DNA from 2 places in the Pseudoalteromonas sp. J010 genome. Region 1 is predicted to be linked to the other one. Evidence: riboswitches for the same ligand, from Rfam matches in the RefSeq annotation. Region 1 holds a riboswitch; the other holds the start of a gene.
What was found. A riboswitch is a leader RNA that binds a small molecule or an ion and turns the genes downstream of it on or off. The one in region 1 is predicted to bind lysine.
Positions count from the first base shown of each region.

Region 1 (23,141 bases):
TTTTTGGGAACAGAGGAAGACTTACATTGGTTGTATGGTAGACACGGTGCACCTGCTCAAATGTATCCTGAACAATATCATAAATTTGCACAAAACCTAGAGACGTTAACGTCCATCCTGAATTGTTATCATCAAGCACTTTTTGGCGAGGATGAGCTGCGTAAAAGAACCATGGCAACACGTTGGTGCGAATGGGATAACTTAATTGCTATGGATGGCGATATTGAAAAAATAAGACTATGTAAAGGGGACAAACAGCTCATCAAGGCGCAGCAAATGGTGCACTTTTTTAGTCGCAACTGCTTTATGCAGCCCCAGCAAATACTCTCTCATGGGGAAAGTATCCGTCATTTACCCATCTGGTTTATTCATGGCCGTCATGATTTAATGTGCCGATATGCGCCGGTTTATCAGCTGGCGCAAAAAGTTAACGCACAGTTGTTTATTGTCGACGGTGTAGCGCATTGTGGAGCAACCTCTGCGTATGCAGAAGCTATCCGACGTGCAGCGGATCTATTACTGTGCAAAATCCAGCATCATTAAAAATAGAGGTAGAGTGTGCAAGGACTAATTCAACGAGTTACAGAAGCAAAAGTCGAAGTTGAGAAGGAAGTAGTAGGGCAGATAGGTCAAGGCATAGTGTTACTGTTAGGGGTTGAAAAAGCAGACACGGAACAAACGGCAGATAAGCTACTCCATAAGGTAATCAACTATCGTATTTTTACAGACAGTAATGACAAAATGAATTTGAGTCTAAAAGATATTGAAGGCGAGTTATTGGTTGTGTCGCAATTTACTCTAGCAGCTGATACCAAAAAAGGCATGAGGCCGAGCTTTTCGAGTGCGGGGACACCTGAACAAGCAAATACCTTGTATCAATACTTTGTGGCGCAGGCTAAAGTAGCTGGGCTTAAAGTTGCCACAGGACAATTTGCGGCAGATATGAAAGTTAGCTTGGTAAACGATGGCCCCGTCACATTTAATTTCGCGATTACGTAAACAAATTGCTTTTGATTGAGTGCTTTTTACAATGGAACGCCGGTATAGTAACGCCGCTGAAGCAGCAATAATGTACAGATAAAAGCTCGAGCCTAGCGCTTTACATCGATGATGATATTTGCGTAATCCGGTACCCTCTCGATATAAGGCTTTTTACCGAAATTAGTGATAAGTAAATGCTGAAGTTGCTTTAATTGCGATTCATGGTCGGTTAAAAAGTTGATATATAGCCTCCCGCCTTCATTTATAGCTGCTCGTAATAAGCGGTAAAATTGATGCTGAAACAAGAAAAGAGGAGGCTCTAACTCGCTGAATAAATCTAATACTATCCAATCATAACGCTTGCCCTGCTGTAGTGCTTTGAACACATCAATACAGTTAACATCACACAAGGGATCGCCGCCAAAATAACGCTTATAACAATGGATGACATCAGGGTTGTTATCAATGGTAGTGATATGGCAACTTGGATACGTGGCCTTCAGATAGTCACGGATAGCGCCTGCGCCAAGTCCTAATTCTAATACGCTTGTCGGTGGTGTTGCTAATTGCCAGCGGCTAGCAAATGTTTTTAAGTGGGGAAATAGCAAGTGTTCCGGGTGGTTTAGCTCCACAACGGATTGTAAGGTGTTGTTTATTAGCAGCCATCGCAACGACTTGTCTTGGCGAACCTGAATGCTGTTTCGGCCTTGTTTGTGCCAATATAGCAAGTGCCCTAGCTGGTGGCTATGAACCACAAAATCGTTACTAATAGTGCCTGAATGAGTAATAAATTCTCCCATGATAACATCAGCATAGACGAGGATTTTGTGAATGCCAGCTTGTTCATTAGTTTTTACACTAAAGACTAAGTGTTTTAGCGCATTTTATTCCCTACACTGAGGTTATCTTGTAGGGTGTATTCAACCTAAGAATAATAGCGATAAGGCTAATAAAAAACAGGAGTCAGTGATGTTTGAGGTAACTTCACCGCAAAGTAGCGAAGATTGGCAAGCTTACTATCAATTACGTTGGCAAGTACTTAGAGCGCCATGGGATCAACCTAGAGGTAGCGAACAGGATGACTTAGAGCAAGAAGCAGAGCATCGCTATATAAAAAACAACGAAGGTGAAGTGCTGGGGGTTGCTAGGCTCCACTTCAATAATCATCAGCAAGCTCAAGTGCGATATATGGCTGTGGCTGAAGGGCATAGAGGCCATCATTTAGGTAGTCGTTTACTGCACGAGTTAGAGATCATCGCTTGGACTCAAAAAGCGCAAGAGTTAGTTTTATTTGCGCGTGAGCGAGCCCTATCATTTTACCAGCGCCACGGCTACGAAGTAGTCGAGAAAGCGCATTTAGCCTACGGTGATGTTCAGCATTGGAAAATGGTTAAACAGCGGCCAACTGAACCTGGTTGGTTTAGACAACCAGACTGGACACATGTACTGCAAAATACATGGCGTGAGTCTATCCCCATCAGTGACGCCATGGGTATTAAAGTAGAAAGCTATACTGACTGGCAGTTTTCTACCAAGGCAGACTTAAAAGCGAACTTAAACTTACACAACTCAATGTTTGCAGGTTCCATTTACAGTATGGCGACGTTAACGGGTTGGGGAGCAACATACTTAGCGCTCAAAGAGCTTGGGCTTGAAGGTGATATAGTGTTGGCGGATGCTAACATCAAGTACTTAAAGCCGCTAACAACAGCGCCTGCGGCGACAGTAACCATTGCAGACTGTGAAGGTGACCTACAAGCTTTGGTAAGTGATGCAAAGGCTAAGTATGTCGTGCCAGTAAATGTTTATGATGGAGATGTTCTAGTTGCCAAGTTTGAAGGGCAGTTTGTGGTGATAAAGCCACAATAAATAGCGCTGAAGTTAAAGCTCTGGTGATGCGCCAGAGCTTTTAAACCATTAGAGTATGTCTGTTAATAACACCCCAATGCCAAACCTTTGCGTATGCGTGTTGTAGTCAATTAGGCTTTCGCCATAACCATTGAAGTACTGTGCATAGCCACGTAATCTTCCCCAAATAGGGAAAGACCAATCCAATTGAATAGCACCTCGGTTGTCACTGCGTAAGTTATTACGCCACATGATGCCAAATTCGTGATCCTCATAACGATATACACTGTTAAACTCAAAATGTCCGAGATATTCATCAATATTAGGGTTATCGTCACCGCGTGGATCTAATGGGTCGTCTTTCGTGTTTTCAGGTAGTCGATACCAAGGCTTAAAGCTAAATACAAAGCCTCGATTCTCCCATATAAAGTTAGCATAGATACGGTTCCAAGAGCGCGAGTTAGGTTGACTACGACCATTTGATTGATGAGAAATACCAAGTACAAAGGCCATCTCATCACCCCAAAGTACATTCTCGTCATCTAAAAAGTTGATCCAAAAGATTTCTGGTTCATAGTTGGTTTCACGAAAGGGCGAAGAGACATCTTTGTTGTAGACTTGCCAGTATGATTGCAGTGTGAAAGCAAAATAGATAGCCTGATCTTTGTCAGAAAAGCTCTTATAAATAGGTGCTTTCAATGAAATTTGATACTTAGCTTCAAAGTTATCAATTGGTTCCCCCTCTTCATCGTCAATCGCTTTTAAACCGTCAAAAGGTCGGCTATTTACATTGGTCATATAGGAAACTGGTAAGATGTAATTGCGCTTATGTGGCGTAAGGACATTCCGGTTTTTTTCTGTGACACGCTCTCGAGCCATACGCTTATCGAGTTGACTTAAGTTTTTATCGGCGTCTGCTTCTGCACATTCTTGACGAACTTGTTCAATGGTTTTGTCTTTTTCACCGGTTAAGACCGCGTTGAGTACGCATTGTTTAACAAGGTCAATTTCATCTTCTTGCTGTGTATCTTGAGCGTAAAGCGGTAACGCCAATAACGCCAAAGTGGGTAGGGATAGGTGTGTCAGTTTCATTATCTTTGCGCCGAGAGTGAGTACAATTGATTACATTATTAACCAATGATAATGAAAGGGAAATGAATCAGTAAGGTCAACTATGCCCTGATAGCTAAAAACAGGTCTCGATAAAAAGGTGGCGGCGGCTGCCGCCATACCTTAGTAAGTGTTTACAGAAACAACCGAAAGAGCTAGATAATAGGTCAGTAAACATCTTTCTAACCTTTGATTGTTGCTATTTGACTTACTCTCACGCAATTAGTTACGTAAATTACAGTCGCTCAACTTGGGTAAAAAACTTGTATAGCTCTGTACCTTGGTTCACACTCGCAGAGGCAAAGTGCAAAATGGCAATTGCATCCTCGTCTAACTTGATTTCGTTCAAGGGCGTTTCCGATAAATAGCGTTCCATTCTTAATATCTTGGCAATTGTTTGCCCTGCTTTGATATGCTCTCCAAGTGTTGCTGTGTATTCGACCATACCACCCATCGGTGCGTAAAAAGTACGGTAGTTTGCTAATTGGCAAGTGTAACGAGCAATCTCTTTTGGCGCGAAGTGTGCACCATAAAAAGCTTGTTTATAATTGAGATAGCTGAGAATGCTGTTGGCATCATGCTGTGCTTCTGTCAGGTCAATTTTTTCTTGCGAGCCGAGCTCAACAGTAAATGCTTCAGTGAATACAGGGATGTTTCGTCCTTTTGCTTCATATGCTAATTTCAAGTGCCACCATGGACAAAAGCTTGCTTCATCCAAAGCACCATCGAACTCGTTGGGAATAAGTAGCACATGTGGAATATCAAAATAGCGGGCACTTTCCTTGGCATATTCAGGGCAGTAAAGGTGTTTCGCTGAAATGGGGCCGGTATGTAGGTCTAATACTAGCTCGGCTTCATGAGCCAAGCGCTGCAAATTTAATGCAATGCGCTTTCCTGTGGTGAGTCTATCTAGCGGGGCTTCTAATTGTGCTGTTGTATGCTCCAGCAACACTTGGCGAAACTGCGGCTTTATTTGCTCTAACGGAAGATCAACATACTTTTCGACAAATTCATATGCCAAAGAGCTATGGTCTTGATACATGCGGTTCCAGTTGGTCCCAGTTATCGGATCGAAGCGACCCAAAGTAAACTCTCCCGACTTTTGATTACAACCGATGGGGTTTGCATAAGGTACTAGAGTAATATCAGCTGCCAGTGACAATGTTTTAAGTTGCTCAAGAAGTTGATAAATGACCGCATTACCTTGGACTTCTGCACCGTGCATATTGGCTTGGATATAAACTTTTGGGCCGTTACCATCGCCTTTGATGCGATATACAGGAATGGTTAACGGCAAGCCGTTCGCTATTTCACCAACTTGAATATTCTGTTGTGTAATTATGTTCATCTCTACCTCAAATAGCTGGATGCAGGTTGCGCTGCGCGAGCGCAGGTAACTTCACCGCCAGAGATCACAAACTCCGCTGGTAATTCGTGGCACAGAAAAAATGGCATGCTTTCAGTGTAACCATAGGCACCACATTGACTAAACACCAACCAATCATCATCAGCACTATCACTGGGCAAAGCTAAAGTGCCTAACTTGTCCAGCGCAGTACAAAGTGGACCATGAATATGAAAATCAACAGTGTTGGCATCAGACTGACGTAGCAGTTCAGCTGGGAATGCTTGTCCAGTAACTGCTGGGCGCAATAAGTGGTTCACACCGCCCGCGACAATAAGTTGGTGAGCACCGTAATTCTGTTTTTGTTCAACCACTGGGTTGAGGTAAAAACCGCACTCGCCGACAGCATAGCGTCCTAATTCCATCCACAGCTCATCAACTTGAGTGGCGGATTTAATTGATGCGAGTGTATCTAGCAGCGTTGTCCAATTAAGTGCGGTGCTGTGCGCGTCATAAGGGATCCCAAGACCACCGCCTAGGTCGAGCACTTTAAGCGCTATCCCAAGTTCAGAAGCCAACTGTACTAAGGGTGACACCATGGCTTGCCAAAGTTCAGCTAGGGTATCGCTACAGAGCATATTGCCCCATTGGAAAATATGCAGGCCGACAAAATCTAAATGGGTGTAATCACTTAAAGTTAAAGCTTGCCACTGTTCACTACCTAGGCCAAAAGGGGTCAATGTATTACCACCTAGTGGATTGTGTTGTGCTTTATCAAAACGTAACTGAACCCGTAACAACACATCAAATTGAAGGTCGAACTCACAGGCTACTTGATTTAACCATGCAACTTGGTTGTGACTCTCTGCTACGAAGATGCGAACACCTTGATTTGCAAAGTGGCGAATTTGCTTTAGTGATTTCGCCGGACCTGTGTTGAGCACGCGCGCTGGAGTGACACCTTGTGATAAAACCTGATCCAACTCGCCACTAGAGGCCACATCAAAGTTAAACCCAGCGTGATCTAGGGTTTTAATAATGTGAGACAGTGGGTTGGCTTTAACGGCATACCATAGCTTTACAACTTGTTGATCAACTAGCGGCTTTACATGTGCGCTGAGTTTATCTAAGTCGTAGCAGAAAAAAGGGGTATCTTGTTGCTGTACTAAGCTTTGTGCAACAGCTCGTTGTGACGTGCTCAACCAGCTCATTAGCGTAATACCTCTTCTAGTGCAAGTGACGCATCGCTTTGCTCATCACGGTACTTGACTATAAGTGCACAGGACATGCTTAAACCTTGTTGGCGCGCCCACTCACTAGAGGCTGGGCGAGAGCCTGGGATCACAATTGCATTTTCAGGGATCGCCTCGTCTTTATCTAGTAAACGCTCATTGACACAATCATACACAGGAATACTGGCAGATAGACGAACACCTGGCGCTAAGACTGCCCCACGTTTTACGACAACGCCTTCAACTAATACACAGCCCGCACCAATAAAAGCATCATCTTCAACAACAACCGGGCTTGCACCAACAGGCTCTAAAACTCCACCAACTTGAACAGCAGCACTTAGGTGAACATTTTTACCAATTTGCGCGCATGAACCAACCAACGCATGACTATCTACCATAGTGCCAGTGTCAATATATGCGCCAATATTTACATAAGCCGGTGGCATGATGATGGTGCCTGCAGCGACATACGCACCACGTCTTACGCTGCTTCCACCGGGTACCATGCGCACGCCATCTTGTGCTGCAAAACCGCGTGGCGCTAGGTTATCTTTGTCCACGAAGCCACCAGGGAATTCCGTATTTACGCCATTTTTGAATGCTTCAAGGATCCCTTTTTTTACTTCTACATTTGCATGCCATTGACCCTGTTCGTCTTGTGTTGCCGCACGTACAGTGCCGTTTTCGAGGTTGTTTAGTAGTGTTAACCAGCTCATGTTTTACTGCCTTAATTCCAAGATAAAATTGTTTCGTTGGCGCGTGTCAGCGCATCTGTGTGGGTAAGTTCTAAATGTGTCAAAGGAGGGCGTAGGTTCGGGCTTGCCAGCTTCCCTTGTAAATGCATCAAGACCTTAACCGGAATAGGGTTTGCCACTGCAAATAAGCTGTTCGCAGCTTCCGACCATGTAGTGAATAAATTAGGGGACGTGCCACTAAGAGAGCGCCTTACAAATTCGGCTGTTTGTTGTGGCCAAGCATTCGCAGCGACAGACACCAAGCCTGTTGCTCCCGCTTGGGCAAAGTAAGGCATTAGGCTATCATCACCACTGTAGATTGCGACATTTGGGGCTGCTTGGCGAAATGCTTCGAAAGTGGCGATATTGCCGCTAGCTTCTTTGAGCGCCCAAAGATTTGGGTGATTTGCAAGTTCCCCTAATAATTCAGGGGCGATGGCAACGGCACTTCGTCCTGGTACATTGTAGAGCATACATGGCACGTTGCTCTCGTTTAAGAGGGAATTAAACCAATGGCCAAGTCCCACTTTGCCGGGTTTGGCATAAATTGGTGAGCCGAGTAACAAAGCATCGATGGGCTGTGTGTTGCAAAACTGCACCCACTGTATTTGTTGTTCAAGGTTGCTGCCACCCACTGCGACCATTAATGGTACGCGAGGCGCAAGTTGGCAAACAAACTCGACGATTTTTTGTTGCTCTTGTTGGGTAAGCGCAAGCCCTTCGCCTGTACTCCCAAGTAACAGAATACCATTTTGTGCCTGCTCTTGATCCCGCACAAGGGTTGTCAACGCGCTAAAATCGATCTGATTTTCAGCATCAAAAGGGGTAACTAAAGCCGTCCATAATGGATAGTCAGATAAGTTGAATTGTAATTTCATCTCTACCGAACTTAAATCATGTTCGTAGTAAGGAGGGTGTCCAAACTTCGAACCGTTAAAATTCGAAGAGCAATGGACTTAAAAAGGATAAGGCAGCCTGTGGCCTTATTTTTCTAAGACCAGAAGCTCTCCACCAAGTGTGTTGGTGACAGTCGCTGGGATTCAGCCCAGTCGCCCGAAACAGAGAATAGCAAAGTTGTCTGTTTCTCGGCGTGTATTCCCCTTACTAAGCTGCAACGGAGTTTGCTCTCCTTCACTTAGTTACCTGAATAACGCACCTCTTCCAGCCCTAATACCATTTGGTCTTAATATCTATTCGATTTAATTAAGCACCATTGGTATAAGTTTGACGCTTTGGCATCAAACTGCATAAATAGGGTGAGCTCGCATTGAAACATTTTGGCCGTCTAGGTGTCAAGTATAGGACTGTAAATAATATGATTGTCCACTACACTGAATAAGCGTGGGCATTTTTTAAAGAGGGAACAAATATACCAATATGTCGTTAATACCTAACATGAAGTTTCGCTACATAGGGGCACTGTTGGCTATGGCTTTATTGCTATCGATGGCCATGGTAGTGATGCAATACCTCCTCCACCAGCAGAGCCAGGATGCTCGAGTGATCAATCTTGCTGGTATGCAGCGGATGTTATCCCAGCGGATAGCACTGTTCAGTTCGATAGATTCGCCGCATGGGTTGGAGACGCTCAGACTAGCTATTGATGACTTTGAAGGTAATCATCACTTTTTAACAGAAAAAGAGGCGGGCAAGTATCACCACTTAAATGCGTTGCTCGAGTCGCTGTATTATGAAAATCCAGCTCAGTTACATCGGCAGAGTCTCATGTTGATTTCTTTGGCAAAACGTCACTTAAAGCAGCCAAATACCCAGTTATCACAAGATATTTTTAAATTATCACAGACTTTACTACCCAACTTAAATGAAGCGGTCTCTCTGTTTGAACATCAAGCTAAGTTAAACACCGAGCGGGTTAGAAAAATAGAGTTATTAATTTGGCTACTAGGGCTGACGGTTTTATTTATTGAGGCTAAATTTGTATTTCGCCCAATGGCAAAAGAGATAACCGAAACTTTTAGGCAGCTTGAAGCATCAAAAAAGCTCGCGGATGACGCGTTACAATCGAAATCGCGCTTTTTGGCTCGTGTTAGTCATGAACTACGAACCCCACTTCAAGCGCTCCATGGTTACTTGGATGAATTTATAAAAAGTGCAGATGCAAAACAATTGGAGCATGTAAAGAGTGCCGCTAATCAGTTAGATGTTTTGCTTTACTCGGTAGAAGATTTCAATAGTTTATCACAGCAAGATATTGTCATTGAGCGGCATCAAATACAGCTGCACGATGTGATAAAAACAGCTTGTATCTCGTTCCAACTGAGTGCACATAACAAGTCTCTCACGTTTAATTTAGCCCTTGGGAATGCGCTAAATATGATTTGTTTCGGTGATGCAAAACGGATAGCTTGGCTCGTTGGAGAACTTGTAAACAATGCGATTAAATTTACCGAGCGTGGTGGTATTCAAGTGTTTGCAGATATTGTGATGACTCAAGAGGCGTCTTATCTTGAGTTTATTGTTGAAGATACAGGAGAGGGGTTTGATTATAAGCGTCTACAGGAGTCAATGCGAACAGAGCATTTTCAGGGGTCGCAACTTGGGCTACAACGCTGTCAGTTGCTAGTGTCCGCGCTGGGTGGACAGCTTAAATTTACAGCTCGAAAGCCATTTGGTACGAGAGCAGAGCTTCAGATCCCGATAGAAGTTGATATCGAGAACGTGCGCTCAAGCAAGCGTGAAAAATTATCTACCAATGTTTTACTCGTTGAGGATAACTTAATCAACGCCAGAGTGATTGAAAAAATGCTGCAGCCGATAGCTAAGCAAGTAACACATGCTGAACATGGTGAGCAAGCACTTAAAATATATCAGGTTGGAAAGTTTGATGTGGTACTGATGGATCTAAATATGCCAATCATGAATGGCTTTGAGGCGACAAGAAAGATCAGAGCAATCGACCCTATCATCCCCATTCTCGTTGTGACCGCAAATACCAATAGTGAAGACTTAGACAAAGTATATGAGTTGGGCGCAACGGCTCATTTGTATAAGCCGCTACAAACAGAAGTATTAACAGATAAACTCACCGCTATCCTTGATAAAAGATAATCTCTGCTATTTTTTTATCAGGCTGATATTGCCCACACCAACTTCAGCATCGATAGCATAGCGTCCAGCACCGGAATAATCAGTTTTTGATCCTACCATGCTTTTTTTCGCTGTGTTACTAGCGGGGTACCCTGACATAGATGTTTTACCCACACCTGAGTCTAACGAGACCTGTTTAAAGTCAGAGGCCATCGCGGCAACCTTTATTTTACCAACACCTACCTCCAGTTCGGCAGAATTATTAAGGGCATTTACTTCAATTTTTCCCACTCCAACCTCAATATCTAGAGCCACACTTTGCGGTACTTTTACGTGCCAAGAGAGTTCATAATCATCTGACGGTACTTCAAGAGAGAGCTTATCAGCATGGCTTTTACTGGTTAATTCGGCATCATTGACGTCAGGTGTGCTAAACCAGCTGTCAGAGTCCTTTGGTGCAACTAGGATCTCAACCTCAATGGTGTCACCATGATAAGTTTCTAGATCAACTTTACCCACCGCAACATCTATTTCGAGTTCAATTACATCGCTACCTGAAAATGATGCTGTAATTGTTTTTGTTTCGTTTGCGTGAGCAGTGATTGCTGCACTACTCACCAATAAAGCGCAGATGATTCTTTTCATTCTTTTTACCTTTAAGGAGTGTCTTTGTAAGGTAAGTCGCAGTGTCAGGTGAAAAGGTTTAAATAGATTTTAATTTTTTTGAAGGCTCGGTGCGGTGTTGTATCAACGAGCCTTGAAAGGTGACCTGCGCTTTGGCTCTTTGCCAAGTTATGGCCATATTAAAGCGGTGTTATGGTATAACCTTCAGCTTTTAGTTGAGCGATCAGTCCGTACTGCTCGACCAGATGCAGAGCACCTACTGCGACAAATAAGGAGGTGTTCGGTAATTGCTCTTTGAGTATTTCAATCCAATTATTGTTACGTTCAATGATCATCAATTGTTCGGCTAATTGACCATATTTATCATCAGAGAAGCTCACATTGTAATAATGAGATAGCTTTTTCAAGTCGCCGGAACGCCATGCCGCGACTAAATCCAAAAAGTAAGTATTTAAGTCCGCCATCTGTGCAAACGTCTCTTTTAGCATGTCGTTGCTATGTACACTCAATTGACTAAACATCTCAAGCTGATATTCAAGCGTTTCAAATTCATCAACCGCAATATTGCTTTCATTTGCAAACGCGATAACCTGCTTGTCTATCCCATTTTTGTCCGTGAAACCTAACTTCTGATATTCCAGCTGTAGCATAGTCACCATAACAGCCCAGGGGGCATAACGTTCAAATAAAGCAATATCTATTTGTTTTGCTGCAAAATAGGCTTTCAGCTTGTTATAGACTTCGGGGCTTAGTTGAGACGCTAAGGTTTGATTGCCTTTTAGTAGCATAAAAGGCATGGAGCGTTGTTGGATTGCCAACGGAGATAAGGCCTCTAGGTTCACCTCAACCATCACTTTGTCACTGTTTTTGATAGCGGTTTTAACTTTGACTGGCAACCCTTGCATTTGTTTATCACCAACATGCACAGTTCCAAACAAGTAGGATGTTTTTTGACCTTTTTCTACTTTCCAAAGGCCAACTTCTGCATTTGCAAAAGCACTAAAAAGGCTTAGGAAAAAACAAAAAAATATAAATGGAGAAAGGAATTTTACCACTTTGATCCCCTGTTGATTTTATTAAAAAGGTAGTCTGCGATATAGCCTAGCGAATGTCACTAAAAAAGAAATGAGCAAGAAGTATAGAAAATTTCATATTGCCAAAATAAGAAAGTAAATTTTTCGTTATCGTTACGCAAAACCAATATAAAATTCTCAATTTAGTATTTGTTGCTGTTTTAATTCTGTTTATGGTGTTTTTTGGGTTTTTTTATGTCTTCAGTGTGCTTTTTTAAATTTAAATGGCATAGTTTTTTAGGTTGACTTGGGTGCTGTTCGCGCGGTATTAATAGAAAAAGAGGCAACGCAGTGTTTATACCTAGTCGTTAGCAAAGTTAAATTTTCGGAATTCAAGCAATGTTACTAACAGCAACTCTACTAGTCGTGATTATCAGCGTGGTGATTATTATTACCGCGGGGGCTAGTTAGTGCTGTAAGAAAACCATCAGCATAAGCGCCCCCCGCACCACAAGGTTCGGGGGGCGTTTTCGTTTTAGGGCAAAAAAGGCAACTGAGAGCAGAACATGAGCAATTCAACAACCGGCGCACAACTTGTTATCAAGGTGCTAGAAGAGCAAGGCGTCAAACACGTATTTGGCTACCCTGGGGGAGCCATCATGCCAATTTACGACGCTTTGTACGGTGCGCCTGTTAAGCACTATTTGACTCGTCACGAACAAGGTGCCGGATTTGCTGCCGTCGGTTATGCGCGTAGTACCGGGAAGTTAGGGGTATGTTTTGCAACATCAGGCCCCGGAGCGACTAACCTTATCACTGCGCTTGCAGATGCGATGATGGATTCAGTGCCTTTACTTGCCATTACAGGCCAAGTGCCAACTGCTGCGATTGGATCGGATGCGTTTCAAGAAGTCGATGTACTAGGTATGTCCTTATCTTGTACAAAGCACAGTTACATGGTTGAACGCTCAGAAGACCTTGCAGAGGTGCTCCAAGAAGCTATATACCTTGCCCAATCCGGTCGCCCTGGCCCAGTTTTAGTTGATATTCCAAAAGATATTCAGCTCGCAAATGTGCCTTTTCATCCATTTGCAGCGCCACAAGATGAATGTCCAATGCTATCACAAGCCGAGGTAGGGAAAGCTAATCAATTACTATGTGAAGCAAAAAGGCCAGTTGCATACATCGGCGGTGGTGTACAAAACGCTGATGCTCAGCTTCAGTTGATGCAGTTTTTAGAAAAAACACGGATGCCGGCAGTGTCGACTCTAAAAGCACTAGGCAGTGTTACACCTGATTATGACTTTGACCTTGGTATGTTGGGTATGCACGGCACTCAGGCTGCCAACTTAGCTGTACAGCAATGTGATTTATTGGTGTGTATCGGGGCTCGATTTGACGACCGCGTGACGGGGAATTTAGCAAAGTTTGCTGCTGGCGCTAAGGTGATCCACTTAGATATTGACCCTGCTGAAGTCGGTAAACGAAAACCAGCGGCTGCATCACTGATTGCTGATTTGAAGCAATCGCTGCCACAGCTTGAGTGTGTGGTTACTAACACGCAATGGCTTGAAACAATTGCAACGCTGCAACGACAACATGCGTGGCGTTATGATTATCCCGGTGAAAAAGTCTTTGCCCCTTATTTACTAAATCAACTAAGCCAAAAGCTGCCAAAAACTGCAGTGGTATGTTGCGATGTCGGTCAACATCAAATGTGGGTGGCGCAGCACATGAAATTTAGCCACCCGAGTAATCACTTAAGCAGCGGTGGTGCGGGCACTATGGGATTTGGCCTGCCAGCTGCAATTGGTGCACAGATAGCACGTCCAGATAATACAGTGATCACGGTATCTGGCGATGGCTCCATCATGATGAATATTCAAGAGCTGGCAACTATTCGTAGAAACAACTTACCCGTTAAAATTTTGATACTTGATAACCAAAGATTAGGTATGGTGAGGCAGTGGCAGCAGCTCTTTTTTGACGGTCGTTACAGCGAAACAGACTTGTCAGATAATCCAGATTTTGTCGCATTGGCTGCTGTGTTTGGTATTCCAGGGCAGACAATTACTCACGCCAGTCAAGTTGATGAGGCTGTGGATGCACTGGTCAGTGCGCAAGGCCCCTATATTCTTCACGCTTGTATTGATGATAAAGAAAACGTATGGCCACTCGTTCCTCCAGGTGCTGCCAATGATGAAATGATGACGGAGAACTTTTCATGAAACACCATTTAACCGTTGCAGTAAAACAACAGAGTATTGCGATAGAACGCTTTTTACGAGTGGCTAGACATCGGGGATTTCGTCTTACTAATTTAGAGCTTCAAGGGCAAGATGACTTATTCCACGTCAAAATGACAGTAGATAGTGACAAACCTATCTATTTATTAACCTCACAACTGAGTAAGCTAGTAGAGGTGCAGGCAGTTGACTTGCACACACTACAGAAACAGGCAATTTAAAAGAATTAATTAAGGTAGTTAAACAATGACACAGACATCAGAACTTATTTGGCACAACGGTGAAATGGTTCCTTACTTTCAAGCAACCACTCATGTGCTTAGTCATGCTCTGCATTATGGCAGCTCAGTTTTTGAAGGGATCCGTGCTTATGACACGCCAAATGGCCCTGCGGTTTTTCGTTTAAACGATCATATCCAGCGTTTATTTGATTCTGCAAAAATCTACCGTATGGAGATCCCATATACAAAAGAGGAAGTAATTGCTGCGTGTAAAGAGACGATACGAGCAAACAACTTTACCAATGCGTATCTTCGTCCATTTGCCTTTTTAGGTCATGTAGGTCTTGGCTTGAATCCAAAATCACATCGCGCTGATATGACAGTTGCTGCCATGGAGTGGGGCGCGTACCTAGGTGAAGAAGGCTTAGCGCAAGGTGTGGATGTATGTGTGTCTTCGTGGAGTCGCTTGGCGCCAAATACCATGCCAACTGCAGCAAAAGCTGGTGGTAATTATCTGTCTTCTCAGCTTATTTCAGGCGAAGCGAAACGCAATGGTTATGCTGAAGGAATTGCGCTAGATGTGAATGGTTATCTCAGTGAAGGTGCGGGCGAAAACTTGTTTGTGGTGAAAAAAGGCGTGCTTTATACGCCACCCACGACAGCCTGCATCTTACCGGGCCTAACCCGTGACACTATTATTCATTTAGCCAAGCAGCGAGGTTATGAAGTGCGTGAAGAGGCGATTGCACGTGAAGCCCTGTATTTGGCGGATGAATTCTTTATGGTTGGAACCGCAGCTGAAGTTGTACCGGTTCGTAGCGTTGACAAAATCCCTGTCGGTAACGGCGGGCGTGGTCCAATCACAGAGGAACTGCAGCAAGCATACTTTGCACTTGTAAAGGGTGAGGCTGAAGACGAAAACGGCTGGTTAGAGTACGTAAACGATTAATCTTATTGGTTCAGGGTGATGCACCCTGAACCAAAGCATTGTAAATTTTGGGAATGAGGAACTCGGAAAACCGAGCGTAAGGTGAGACATGGCTAAATTACGGAGTAAAACAACGACTGAAGGCAGGCAACGTGCGGGCGCCCGTGCGTTGTGGCGAGCAACAGGAATGACCGACAGTGACTTTCATAAACCTATAGTTGCAGTTGTAAATTCATATACCCAGTTTGTTCCGGGTCATGTTCACCTCAATCAACTCAGCGCATTGATGGCTGATGCGATAACAGAAGCAGGCGGCGTACCTCGTGAATTTAATACCATAGCAATTGACGATGGCATTGCCATGGGGCACGGCGGTATGCTGTATTCGCTGCCATCGAGAGACTTAATTGCTGATTCAGTCGAATACATGGTCAATGCCCATTGTGCTGATGCTATGGTGTGTATTTCTAACTGCGACAAGATCACCCCAGGTATGCTACTTGCCGCACTGCGGTTGAATATTCCGGTGATCTTTGTTTCCGGTGGCCCGATGGAAGCGGGTAAAACTCGCTTAGCGGATATCGATTTAAAGTTGGATCTTGTTGATGCCATGGTAAAAGGAGCGGATCCAACAGTCAGTGATGAGGAGTCTGAGCAAGTAGAGCGCTCTGCTTGCCCTACGTGCGGCTCATGCTCAGGTATGTTCACTGCAAACTCGATGAACTGCTTATTAGAAGCGCTGGGTTTAGCGTTGCCTGGTAATGGTACAACACTAGCGACACATAAAGACCGTCAACAGCTGTATTTGGGCGCAGCAAAGCGCATCATGGCTTTATGTGATGAATACTATGGCAAAGACAATGAGCAAGTGCTGCCACGCAATATTGCAAATCAAGCGGCATTTATGAATGCCATGACACTAGATATTGCGATGGGTGGATCATCCAATACGGTGCTGCATTTATTGGCGGCGGCACAAGAAGGTTTTGTCGACTTTGATATGAACGACATAGACCGTTTATCTCGCAGTACCCCATTTTTGTGTAAAGTGGCGCCAGCAACACAGCAATATCATATTGAAGATGTACACCGTGCAGGTGGCATTATGGCCATTCTAAACGAGCTTGCTAAAGGGGATAAATTAGACTTGTCGGTAGGGCATGTGGCTGGCGGAAATCTAGGTGAGGTTATTGCGCGCTGGAATGCCGCAGATAGCAATAATGAACGGGCACAAACTTTCTATCGTGCGGGACCTGCTGGGATCCGTACTACCCAAGCAATGAGTCAAGCGTGTCGCTGGGACGAGCTAGATTTAGACCGTGAAGGCGGCTGTATTCGCTCTATCGAGCATGCCTTTAGGCAAGACGGCGGCCTTGCCGTATTAAAAGGTAACTTAGCGCCTGACGGCTGTATCGTGAAAAGTGCAGGAGTGGCCGATGAAATGCTGCGCTTTACGGGGCCTGCTGTGGTATTTGAATCTCAAGACGATGCAGTCGAGGGGATACTGGGCGGCCAAGTTAAAAAAGGTGATGTAGTGATCATTCGTTACGAAGGGCCAAAAGGCGGCCCGGGTATGCAGGAAATGTTATACCCAACCAGTTACCTGAAGTCGATGGGTCTAGACAAAGACTGCGCTTTGCTCACCGATGGACGCTTTTCTGGCGGTACTTCAGGGCTCTCTATTGGTCACGCGTCTCCAGAAGCTGCCAGTGGTGGTAATTTAGCGCTGGTTGAAAATGGCGATGTTGTCGCTATCGACATCTATAACCGCAGTATTGATGTAAAGCTTGATGAAACTGAACTAGCACTGCGCCATGAAAAACAGCTGGCTCGTGGTAAAGATGCTTATAAGCCACTAAATAGAGAGCGCTATGTGAGTCCCGCATTGAAAGCTTACGCACTCCTTGCAACTAGCGCTGACAAAGGTGCTGTTCGTGACTTACAAAAACTTGAGGAGTTGAGCTAGCGATGGTTTCCCAAGAGCTTGATTACTTCAGAGCCATCATTCAAGCGAATGTGGCACCGCTCGTTGAGGTAACGCAAGTCAATCAATTAGAGCAAATGTCAGCCCAGCTTGGTAATCAGATTTGGCTAAAGAGAGAAGATCAACAGCCGGTTTATTCTTTCAAATTGCGTGGTGCATACAACAAACTGCGTCAGTTGCCGAAAGGGTCTCGGGTGTATACCGCTTCAGCGGGTAATCATGCTCAAGGAGTTGCACTAAGTGCAACGCATTTAGGTCAGCATGCCACTATTGTAATGCCTGTGACCACGCCAGAAATAAAAGTGAATGCCGTGCGTAAACTCGGTGGTGAAGTGATTTTACATGGCCATCACTTTGATGCTGCAAAACAATATGCCTTGGAGTTGTGTGAAGCGCAAAGTGGTGTATTTGTTCCTCCATTTGATGATAAAGACGTGATAATTGGTCAAGGTACGGTAGCGCGAGAGCTTATTCAACAGCTTGATGAGTTGGATGTGGTATTTATACCGGTTGGTGGTGGTGGTCTACTCGCGGGTATGGCGGTGTATTTAAAATCACTGCGGCCAGACATTCGTATTGTTGGAGTAGAAGCTGATGACAGTGCTTGTCTTAAGGCTGCAATGGCAGCTGGCAAGCCTGTGGAATTAGAGAGAGTTGGTGGCTTCGCTGATGGTGTTGCAGTTAAGCTTATTGGTACTGAGACCTTCAGACTGGCACAAAAGTTTTGTGATGAGGTGATCACAGTTAATGCCGATGAAATATGCGCTGCGGTGCAAGATATTTTTGTTGAAATAAGAGCAACTGCAGAGCCGTCTGGGGCGTTATCAACAGCAGGTTTAAAAAAGTGGCTGGCACAAACTGGTGAAAAAGGGTTAAGTGTTGCTGCAATCCTATCTGGAGCTAACCTGAATTTTGATAGGCTTAGATATATTGCCGAAAGAACAGCATTAGGTGCAAAGCATGAAGCATTGCTTGGCGTATCAATTCCTGAAGAAAAAGGTAGCTTCAAACGCTTTTGTCACTCTTTAGGTGGACGCGCAATCACTGAGTTTAACTATCGCTATGCTGGCTGTGGAGAAGCACAGATTTTTGTTGGCGTAGGTTTGAGAAATGGGCAAAGTGAGCTGGATGAACTGAGGACTTCATTACATCAAAATGGGTATCAGTTTGATGACCTATCAGACAACGAGCTTGCGAAATTACATGTTAGATACATGGTAGGTGGAAAGCCTCCTGCGGTAATGAACGAGCGTCTATTACGATTTGAGTTTCCAGAATATCCAGGGGCGTTGGCGCGGTTTTTAGATATGCTAGGCAGTAACTGGAATATAACATTATTTCACTATCGAAATCACGGTGCAGCACAGGGTAATGTATTAGCAGCGTTTGAGGTAGAACCAAAGGATTATGAATGTTTTGATGCTCATTTAGCCAAGCTGGCGTATCAATTTCAAGAGGAAACACAGAACCCTTGCTTTGCGCGCTTTTTATATGGTGAGCAGTTGCAAAAGCAAAAAGCAGGCTAGTGGGGTTATGTTTGGCGCTTAGAGAATATTATTGCCAATTTAATTTCACAGAGCAATGAGAGGGCGCTTTGCCATCTCGAGGAGTTAATTTAGCGGGAGAGACGAGTGTTACAGTCTGGTAAAACTAAATCAAGATGGACTGCATTAATAAAGAAGCTTGTGTTACTAGCAGGCCTTTACGTAGTGCTAGTGATATGTTGGCCAGATTTTCAAAGTGGTATCTTCTTCTCTACAGCTTGCTTAATGCTGATGTTATCTATGGTACTAGGCGGTGACGGATATGGTAACCAAAGAGTGGAATCATTATTAACAAAGGTAGGCGATACACTGATCATCTCACATGGGATCGGAAAAGTGACTATACCGATAGCGCGTATAGAGTCTATTGCGATAGGCAAAAACTACTTGGGGCTGATAGAACAAAAAAATGGTAATGGTTACGACATTACATGCACAGGAAGTCGCGACCAAATTCATCATCATATTAAAAACCTACTCGCAGAGCATTTTGAAAACTGTACTGTATATCGTGTATAGCACTCACTTTCCTTAAGCTGTTTTTGAAATCGCGTCTATTGCTATGGCAAGCTTCTGCCCATCGACTATAGTTAGCCATTATTCTCGCACAAGAAATAAGGACATAATGTCTAAGTATTTTGCAGTGTTATTGCTTCTTATCTTCAGTACCCAAATACAGGCATTAGAGAAAGTAACGCTTCAGTTGAAGTGGACGCATCAGTTCCAGTTTGCTGGATACTATATGGCAAAAGAAAAGGGTTTTTATCAAGAAGAAGGGCTTGACGTTATCATCGTCCCCGCTGATCCGAACAACCCAAATGTTGACTTTCGTGTGCTATACGGACAAGCGCAATTTGGTGTGTTTCACTCTGGTTTACTAAAACAACGGCTTGAAGGAAAACCTTTTGTGGCGCTGGCTGCATTATTACAATCCTCTCCTTACTGTTGGATGGTTAAAGCGCAAAGCGGGATATATGTCCCACGTGATTTTCAGGGAAAACGCATCAGCCACCTTGGGCATACTGAAAATGGTGAGTTGCTGATGATGTTGCAACGAGCCGGTGTAAATACCGACAGCATGTTGCTCTACTCGGGCAAGAAACCCTTTGATGATTTCATCGCTGGAAAGTTTGATGCGATGCAGGTTTATAGCACAAACGAACCTTATCAGGCACAGCAGTTGGGCGTAGCGACTCGAGAAATTTGCCCTAAACAGTTTGGCTTAAATGTCTACGCAGACGTGCTATTTACGACCGAAGCAATGTTACGCGATCGTCCGCAGCAGGTAATGCGATTTCGCCGTGCCAGCCTTAAAGGTTGGCGATATGCAATGCTCCATTTAGAAGAATCGCTTGCGGTTACCAAAGCGAACTATGCAACTCATAAGTCACTCGCACAATTGGCTTATGAAGCAGAGAAGCTCAAAGATTTTATTAGGGTTTCGGGTATCCCTATCGGAAAAATGTCAGCTGCAAAGTGGCTGTGGATAGCGCAGCTGTATCATTTGGATGTAAGCCAATTTCACGAACATAAGGCTGATTTTATTTACTCAGAAGTCAAACAAGATCCGGCCTCATTATCTTGGGTGTTGGTGATTGCCGCTGTTTTAACCTTAGTTTGTATTCCCATGTATATTCAGCTCATCTTTTCTCGGAAAAATAAGTCACATTTACGCTAGAATAAGCATATTGTATTGCTGGTGGTTGTAACTACTTTGGACTTAAGTACGCGTTTTCTACGTTTAGATAAATTATTATTTGATACTCGTCAGTATTGGCAGATCGTTGCATTTGAGCATTTAGCCATTCCTTGGCCTGAGCTTGAGTCTACGTTACTGCAACTTAGCGATCAGGCAGTACATGAGTTAGACAACAACGAGCAAGCGCATCGTGATTTCTTCAAAAGTACTATCCCTGAACTGGAGCAATTACATACCCTTTGTATGCTGCCTAAGATTGAAGGCCATCGAGATGCACTGCCATTTTGGCTAAGTAATGGAATTAAAGGGCGTAAGCTTGAGCAGCTACAAGACTTTGTTGCTGCTATAAACGAAACCAAGTCTGCTGTGCTTGAATGGTGTGCTGGTAAAGGGCACTTAGGGCGTATGCTTGCCTACCATGGTGCGCCTGAAGTCAATAGTATTGAGCTACAACAAGATTTATGTCGTCAAGGAGAGGAGAGTGCAAAACGACAGAATCTAAACCTTCACTTTCATTGTGCTGATGTACTCAAAGATGATATTCATCACCATTTTGTTGAAAATCGCCATGGTATTGCATTACATGCTTGTGGTGAATTACACCGTGTATTTATCCGCCAAGCTGTTGATAATGGAATGAAAAAGCTATCGCTTTCTCCTTGCTGCTATCACCTTTTTACACCACAACAGTATGAAGCGATGAGCGTAGAAGCTAGCGCCAGTGCGCTGAACTTATCTCATCATGATATGAAGCTAGCATTACAAGAAACCGTCACCGCACCGGGCAGAGTCGCGGCAGTTCGCAAAAAAGAAGTGAGTTGGCGACTGGGTTTTGATGCGTTGAGAAGAGAGTTGGATGGTAGTGATAACTATGTCTCGGTTCCCTCTGTGAATAAAGCCATTTTTTCAGGGACGTTTAGTGAATTTTGTTACTGGGCGGCAGAGCAAAAACAAATCACCTTACCTGCAAGCATCGATTTTGAGAGGTATGAGCTGATTGGTGGCCAGAGAAAGCAAGTTACTGACAGAATTGAGTTGGTTCGTCATTTGTTCCGTCGTGCCATTGAAATATGGTTAGTGCTAGATAGAGCTTTATATTTACAAGCATCGGGGTATGATGTTGAGCTTAGTACTTTTTGCGAAAAGTCACTCACCCCAAGGAATATTTTGATACAGGCTGAACGTTAGCCGGAGAGCCACTAATGTGTAATTCTAGTTCGAGTCCGCTGAGCCATTTACTCGATCGCAATAAGCAGTGGGCAGAGCGCACCAATGCCAGTGATCCTGAATTTTTTAAAAAGTTGTCGCAGCAGCAAAACCCTGATTATCTCTGGATAGGGTGCTCAGATTCTCGAGTACCGGCCAACGAAATTGTTGATTTAATGCCCGGTGAACTATTTGTTCACCGTAATGTTGCAAATGTAGTGGTACATACTGATCATAATTGTTTATCGGTCATGCAGTATGCAGTAGAAGTACTTAAAGTCGACCATATTATGGTAGTTGGCCACTATGGTTGCGGTGGTGTTCAAGCGGTGCTAGATAATGCAAAGTTTGGACTAATTGACAACTGGCTTCGTCATGTTGCTGATGTCAAAGAGAAGCATCAGGCAATTATTGAGCGCATAGCTGATGAGCAACAATGCGCGGCATTATGTGAACTTAATGTGGTGGAGCAAGTGCGCAATGTTTGTCAGAGCAACATTGTGCAGGATGCGTGGTTGCGTGGTCAAACACTGACCGTACACGGTTGGGTATATGGCCTTGCTGACGGATTATTAAATGAGGTTGTTGGTGCAGTGGCAGACAGTGAGCAGCTATCTTTGTGCTATGAAAAGTCGTTACTCGGTGTGAATCAACGCTATTGCTCTTAAACTGCAAGCGAACAACGGATGTCTATGATATTAGCGTCAGGCTATACAGGTTACAGCACTAATATACTGCGTCCACAAAACCTTGATGTTATACCAACAATTAAGGCTAATTGGTATTAAACACCATACAATGAGATGGCAGCAAAACACCAATGCAGTGCTGCCAGTACGGTATTACTCGTGAGAGTCTGTTTGCTTGTCAGCCAGTTGCGCTTCAAGCTGTGCTACTTTTTCTTCGAGCTCTACTAGCTTTTCACGGGTGCGGATCAATACTTTGCTTTGAATATCGAATTCTTCTCTGCTGACGAAGTCCATCTCTGATAGTTTACTTTGAATAGCTTGCTTGGTTCTGGCTTCAAACGTTTCGGCAAGGCTCTTAACACCTTGTGGCATATTGCTTGAAATCTGTTTGGCAATCTCTTCAATTTTGGCTGGGTTAATCATTTTCTTACCTTAGCTTGCGAGTCAGTATACATGTACCATCTTACCTTATGCACGAGAGGTCGAAAAGGTTCGCTTCATAGTTTTACATTGATACGGTAAACTAGCGCGCTTAGTTTATAAGAATTCCTCAACCCCTCTGCACTCAAAGTTGTAACCAAAAGTGCGCCAAGCGAGAAGATAACCGGATTAGTTGCATGAAGCTCAACCCAAAACAAGACGAAGCAGTAAAGTATATTAGTGGCCCATGCCTTGTGTTAGCGGGG
Region 1 is NZ_RDBW01000009.1:24,892-48,032, forward strand. Features, by position in the region: gene EAG18_RS06020 (alpha/beta fold hydrolase) at 1-543, shown strand, start outside; gene dtd (D-aminoacyl-tRNA deacylase) at 559-999, shown strand; gene EAG18_RS06030 (SAM-dependent methyltransferase) at 1,092-1,781, opposite strand; gene EAG18_RS06035 (bifunctional GNAT family N-acetyltransferase/hotdog fold thioesterase) at 1,951-2,850, shown strand; gene EAG18_RS06040 (phospholipase A) at 2,899-3,921, opposite strand; gene EAG18_RS06045 (succinylglutamate desuccinylase/aspartoacylase family protein) at 4,175-5,287, opposite strand; gene EAG18_RS06050 (PLP-dependent decarboxylase) at 5,290-6,495, opposite strand; gene EAG18_RS06055 (2,3,4,5-tetrahydropyridine-2,6-dicarboxylate N-succinyltransferase) at 6,495-7,235, opposite strand; gene dapA (4-hydroxy-tetrahydrodipicolinate synthase) at 7,247-8,131, opposite strand; lysine riboswitch at 8,247-8,422, opposite strand; gene EAG18_RS06065 (response regulator) at 8,631-10,322, shown strand; gene EAG18_RS06070 (hypothetical protein) at 10,329-10,946, opposite strand; gene EAG18_RS06075 (TraB/GumN family protein) at 11,105-11,980, opposite strand; gene ilvG (acetolactate synthase 2 catalytic subunit) at 12,505-14,166, shown strand; gene ilvM (acetolactate synthase 2 small subunit) at 14,163-14,405, shown strand; gene EAG18_RS06090 (branched-chain amino acid transaminase) at 14,431-15,354, shown strand; gene ilvD (dihydroxy-acid dehydratase) at 15,443-17,299, shown strand; gene ilvA (threonine ammonia-lyase, biosynthetic) at 17,302-18,843, shown strand; gene EAG18_RS06105 (hypothetical protein) at 18,949-19,380, shown strand; gene EAG18_RS06110 (ABC transporter substrate-binding protein) at 19,487-20,539, shown strand; gene EAG18_RS06115 (methyltransferase) at 20,576-21,748, shown strand; gene can (carbonate dehydratase) at 21,763-22,434, shown strand; gene EAG18_RS06125 (accessory factor UbiK family protein) at 22,609-22,878, opposite strand; gene rep (DNA helicase Rep) at 23,073-23,141, shown strand, end outside.

Region 2 (5,892 bases), on a different contig from region 1:
TAACTTTCCAGTAGGTAATAGAGAAGTTACATTACTACTTCATCAATTTGTCACAAAATGTTTATCGTACGTAGCATGGGAACTATGATGGTGCTAGAATCCGCCGCGAAAACGAACCCACCCTTTGTTACATTTAATTACAGGTTGTTTACGCATTATGGTTACGCCCATTATTCTAACCCTGATAGCCATCGCTTTTATACTGATCGTTATAGAAGATATTATTCATGTAAACAAGGCCAAAACCACGCTTTTTTTTGGTACTTTATGTTGGATTATCGCCTTTATCTCTCCAATTCATGGTCAAAGCCCAGAAATTGTACAAATTGAGCTAGATCATAACATCCTAGAAATTGCCACGTTATGGCTGTTTTTGATGGCGGCGATGACATTTGTTGCCTACCTAAACTCAAAAGGATTCATCCAAAATATTGTTCACCGGATCATGCCAACCCATATTAGCGAACGCAAGCTAATGTTTTTAGTTGGTGCCTTTGCATTTGTGTTTTCTTCAATATCGGACAATATTACCGCGACGCTTATTTCATTAGCTGTAGTCATGTCTTTAAAACTAGACCCGAAAAAGCTAATAAAATATGCGACCTTAATTATATTTAGTGTTAACTCCGGCGGCGTGTCTTTGATCACTGGGGATGTTACTACTTTGATGATATTTTTGGCCGACAAAGTCACAATCCCTGATCTTTTATTGCTGATCATGCCGTCTATGTTGAGTGTATTCGTGCTGGCTGCCATGCTTTCTATTGGTATGAATGAAAAAATTACCTTTGAAAAGGCTGAATTACGCAGAATTGAAAAGACCGACATTACCATTGCACTTATTTTCTTATCGACGATTTTCGCAACATTGTTCTTGAGCGTTCAATATCATGTACCGCCAATGTTGACTTTCCTATTTGGCCTGTCCTTGATGTTTTTAATGGCACAATTTTTAATGCGCAAAAAGGACGTGAATAAAAAAATCATCGACTATATTCGTGAAATTGAATACGACACCTTGTTATTCTTTGTTGGTGTATTGCTCTTAGTTGGTGCGTTAAAAGAGGTTGGTGTACTGTCTAAGTTTACTGATTTATATCTATACCTTGCGCCAGAGTATGCAAACTATTTGGTTGGTTTGATGAGTGCTGCGGTCGATAACGTGCCATTAACCGCTGCATTATTAAAAGCAGATATTACCATGACCCCTTCACAGTGGTTGACTTTTACCTATGCAACAGGAGTAGGTGGTTCCATGCTTATCATCGGCTCTGCGGCAGGGATCATTGCGATGAGTAAGGTCAAAGCGTTGACTTTTTCAAGTTATCTCAAAATGAGCTTCTATCTACTTATTGCCTACACTGTCGGCTATAGTGGGGCATATTTCGCAGGCCAACTTATTTAGCTTGAATCACATATATTTTCACCCTTTTGGGACAAGTTTTTTATAAATTACTTGACACCTAGACGGCTAAAAGATAATTTTCTCACATCGCCCGCACTTATTGCGGGCTTTTATTTTGCTTTTATTCATATTTGCAAAGGCAAAATAAACAGAAGAGGCGCGATGCTTAGGTAGTTAGTGTGAGGTGACGAGACCAATGACCACTAGTGAGGGAAGTATTCGCCGAGGAGAAGCGTTGCTCGTCGCGACGATTCTTCGGTTTACGAGGCTGAATCCTCGGAACTGTCACCGTATTGGTGGAGAGCTTCTGGCAAAGGTCATTTCAAGCGTTCGTCTTTCTAGAAATCCCATGCCGAGTTCTCCTTATAAAATTTGACTGTGCCATCGGTCGAGAGGAGAGAAAATGAATTCGCAGTATGTTGTAGCCAAATTTGGCGGTACCAGTGTCGCTGACTTTGAAGCTATGTCTCGTTGTGCTCACATTGTTCGTGACAATCCATATGTTCGAGTAGTGGTTGTTAGCGCATGTGCTGGCGTAACCAATCACCTTGTAACGCTAACTCAACAAAAGGAAGATGAAGCCGGGCGCAAAGCAGTTGTTGCAGCGGTTGAAAACATACAGCAAGCGATTATCGACAAAGTATCTTTGGATGCTGACCTTGCTGAAGGTTACAAACAAACATTTTCTGAATTTGAGAGTTTAGCGAGTTTGCCTGCCTTGAGTCGGCAACAATGTGACGAGGTGCTGAGTTTTGGCGAGCGTTTTTCTTCCTACCTGTTCACGCAAATTTTAAGAAACCACAATGTCAAAGCATCTCGTTTTGATGTTAGAAAAGTGCTCAAAACTGATAATCAATTTGGTAAAGCGAATCCTAATGTAGCTGCCACGCGTGAAGCTGCGAAGGCTAACCTTGTTAATTTGCTGGATGATAGTGTTCAGGTAACGCAAGGCTTTATTGGCTGCGACCAATACGGTCAAACAACTACACTAGGTCGTGGTGGTTCGGATTACAGTGCTGCGCTGTTAGCTGAAGCGATTGATGCTTCTAGTGTGCATATTTGGACCGACGTAATTGGTATCTTTAGTACAGACCCTCGCTTGTGTGAAAAAGCGAGGCCAATTCCTCGTTTGAGTTTTGATGAAGCTGCTGAAATGGCGACATTTGGTGCAAAAGTGCTACACCCAGCAACTATTTTACCTGCCAGCCGCAAAGGGATCTCTGTGTTTGTCGGGTCGAGCCGCGATCCACAAGCAGGAGGAACTTGGATTGAAAAAGAAAAAACCGCTCAAGCGGGGATCCGTGCAGTGACTCAACGTAAAAACCAGATCTTACTGACACTGAAAAGTCCCGAGATGCTATTGGCAAGTGGTTTTTTAGCTCGTATTTTTACAATCTTAAGTAACTACAACATTTCGGTTGATTTGGTCACTACTTCAGAGATAAGCGTTGCGCTGACGCTTGATAATGCCCCAAACGCATCTCGTCCAGAGCTGGAGCAAGCGTGTCTAGATGAGCTAGGGGAGTTTTGTCATGTCACAGTTGAAAACAATTTAACACTAGTTGCAATGATAGGCTCAGAGATCCAGCTCCGACAATGCCAGTTGAATTTAATGGATGTGTTATCTCAGTTTAACATTCGACTAATATGCCATGGTGCAAGCAAGCACAATTTGTGTTTCTTGGTGGAACAGCAGGAGTCTGATCAAGTGGTACAATCAATTCATGCCAAATTATTAGAAGTCGCATAAGTAAATTTATTTCCTGTACTGCACTAATAAAAAAATTGCAATATTTGCTCGGTGATGGCACTTTATCAACAGGATACTTGGGAGTGCCATTATGAATTATAAAGACGTCTACGAGTTCTGGTTTGTTGAATGCACAGAAGCTGATTGGTGGAAAAAGTCAGCAGATTTTGATCGCATTATCAAAAATCGCTTTGGTATCCTTCATCATATGGCGCAGCAGGGAGAACTTTCAAGTTGGCGTACATCGCCCGTTGGGGCACTGTGTGAAATCATTATATTAGATCAATTCTCCCGCAATATCTTTAGGAATACTCCAGAAGCGTTTGCCAGCGATCCATTAGCATTATGCTTAACTCAACATGCTATCGAAAAAGGCTATCACCAACAACTTAATGACACTGAACTAATGTTTTTATATATGCCACTAATGCACAGTGAAAGCGCGAGCATACATACATTAGCACAGCAATATTTTAAACCTTTGCCCAATTACGACTTTGAATTGGCGCACAAACGTATAATCGACAGGTTTGGACGCTATCCGCATCGCAATGAAATTTTAAAGCGACTATCAACCGAGGCCGAGCTAGCCTTTCTCAATACACCAAACTCGAGTTTTTAAGCTCAACCCCGTTACACTCGCATTTTTAATGGAAGTACGTATAATCAGCCGTCTACAAAAATAATGATTGATTTAAGACATGGCTCATACGCGCGATGGATTTCAAAGCCGGCTTGGCTTTGTGTTGGCAGCAGCTGGTGCGGCTGTTGGACTTGGAAATATTTGGGGTTTCCCGACTCAGGCTGCAAACCATGGGGGCGGCGCCTTTTTGTTGGTTTACTTTGCGGTAATTTTTCTACTCGCATTACCTGCGCTTTATACTGAGCTGTATTTAGGCCACCAGGCGCAAGCAAACCCAGTTAAAGCACTCAAAACTGCATGGCGTGAGCGCAGCCCAAAGGTTGGCGCTGCAGCCGGTTATATCGGTCTTGGCGGTGCTATCGTGATGTTAAGCTTCTACTCTATTGTGGCAGGGTGGATGTTGTCTCATTCTCTTGATCCATTAGCACAAATGGCTGAACTGGATAGTGTGCATGCGTTTCTTAGTGGCGATTCGATACTTAGAAACTTCCTGTTCACACCACTGATGCTTCTACTTACGGCTAGTATTATCCTCAAAGGTGTAAAGTCTGGTATCGAAGCGTGGTCGCGCAGGTTAATGCCACTGTTGCTTATACTCTTGGTTGGTTTGATAGCGTATATGGCTACGCTTGATGGTGCAGCAGAAGGGTTTCGAACTTATCTTATCCCTGATTTTGCTAAAATTAGCGATCCCGATTTGATCATTGCCGCAATGGGACAGGCGTTTTTCTCACTATCGCTGGGTGTTGGCTGCATGATGATTTATGGTTCATATTTAAAGCCTAATGAAAATCTCCCCAAGTTGACCTTCAGTGTTGCAATGTTAGATACAAGCGTTGCGTTTTTGGCAGGCTTATTGATTATTCCCGCTATTTTCGTAGCGCAGCAAAATGGCGTTCAAGTTTTTCAAGATGGCAAGTTGATTGGTGAAGGTCGGTTAATTTTTGCGATTTTACCAGAGCTATTTGCCAATATGGGACAGGTTGGATTACTGGTCAGCCTCACCTTTTTTGTACTGATGTCTATTGCTTCAGTTACGTCCACCATTTCTTCTACGGAGATCCCGGTTTCGTTTTTGGTTGAAAACCACGGCTTTAAACGCAAGCAGGCAACTTGGTTGGTCACATTGGTGATTTTTATAGCCTCAAGCACCATTATATTGAACTTTGACTGGTTGTTTGAGCTTGTGATCAGCTTGTTTACTCAGTATCAGTTGCCGCTAATGGGACTTTTTTACTTTGTTACTGTTGGTTGGGTGTGGAAGCGAGGGAATCAACTTCACCTTGAATCTCGTGGTGCACATTACTGGTTTGCGCAGTATGTTAGGTTTGTTTGCCCAATTTTAATGACAGCTGTGTTTATAAACGTGGCGATAGCAAAGTAGTAGTCTTTGTAATCTATAACTAAAAACGGGAAGCAACGGCTTCCCATTTTTATCTGTGTAATACGTCATCTCAATTAAGTGAGCTATTTTCTCGCCTCAAATAGACCACTTAATTAAGAAAATTGGTATAAATTCGCCTTGCCTATAGGATGTAGTTACCTTAGCGGGAGCAGGGCGCGGGAGCGGTGTTTTCGCTAAAACTCTATGGCTAGACAAGGAAAAAACTAAGTTGTGCTTTAGCTACAAAGAGTTGGAACATTCCTTATCCAAACCTCAGGCCAGTTAAAAGTCTCGCGGAGAGACAAACTCTCCAGCTTGAATACTTTCATAGGTTCTTTGCGCGAGAGAATCTAGATTACCTAACTCTTTACCCATGGCAGCTAATTGATTTGTTACCGGAATAATGTCTATTTCTTCCACGCCAGATAGCTGGGCAACCCGGGCAAAGGTGTAAGCGTGTTTGTACTTTTCATGTTTATAAAAAATGCTCACAAGCGACGAGTAAACCTCAGGGTTTGGTGTTTCGCCTCGCTTGTTTAATTCTAATACTCGATACAGAATATCGACCGTTTTGTTGTCATCTACTTTGGCATAAAATTCAGCTAAGAATAGCTGGATCTCTGCATCATTTTGCACCCTGGGGTCATCCTGCATATTGAGTAGTTTGTTCATAGCAGCACGATCATTATTTCTGGACCATTGGTAGTAGA
Region 2 is NZ_RDBW01000055.1:8,984-14,875, reverse strand. Features, by position in the region: gene EAG18_RS21515 (hypothetical protein) at 1-1, opposite strand, end outside; gene nhaD (sodium:proton antiporter NhaD) at 158-1,405, shown strand; lysine riboswitch at 1,550-1,720, shown strand; gene lysC (lysine-sensitive aspartokinase 3) at 1,809-3,155, shown strand; gene EAG18_RS21500 (DUF924 family protein) at 3,247-3,777, shown strand; gene EAG18_RS21495 (sodium-dependent transporter) at 3,857-5,182, shown strand; gene EAG18_RS21490 (DUF2989 domain-containing protein) at 5,465-5,892, opposite strand, start outside.
Region 2: another riboswitch for lysine. It lies ahead of lysC (lysine-sensitive aspartokinase 3); the one in region 1 lies ahead of dapA (4-hydroxy-tetrahydrodipicolinate synthase).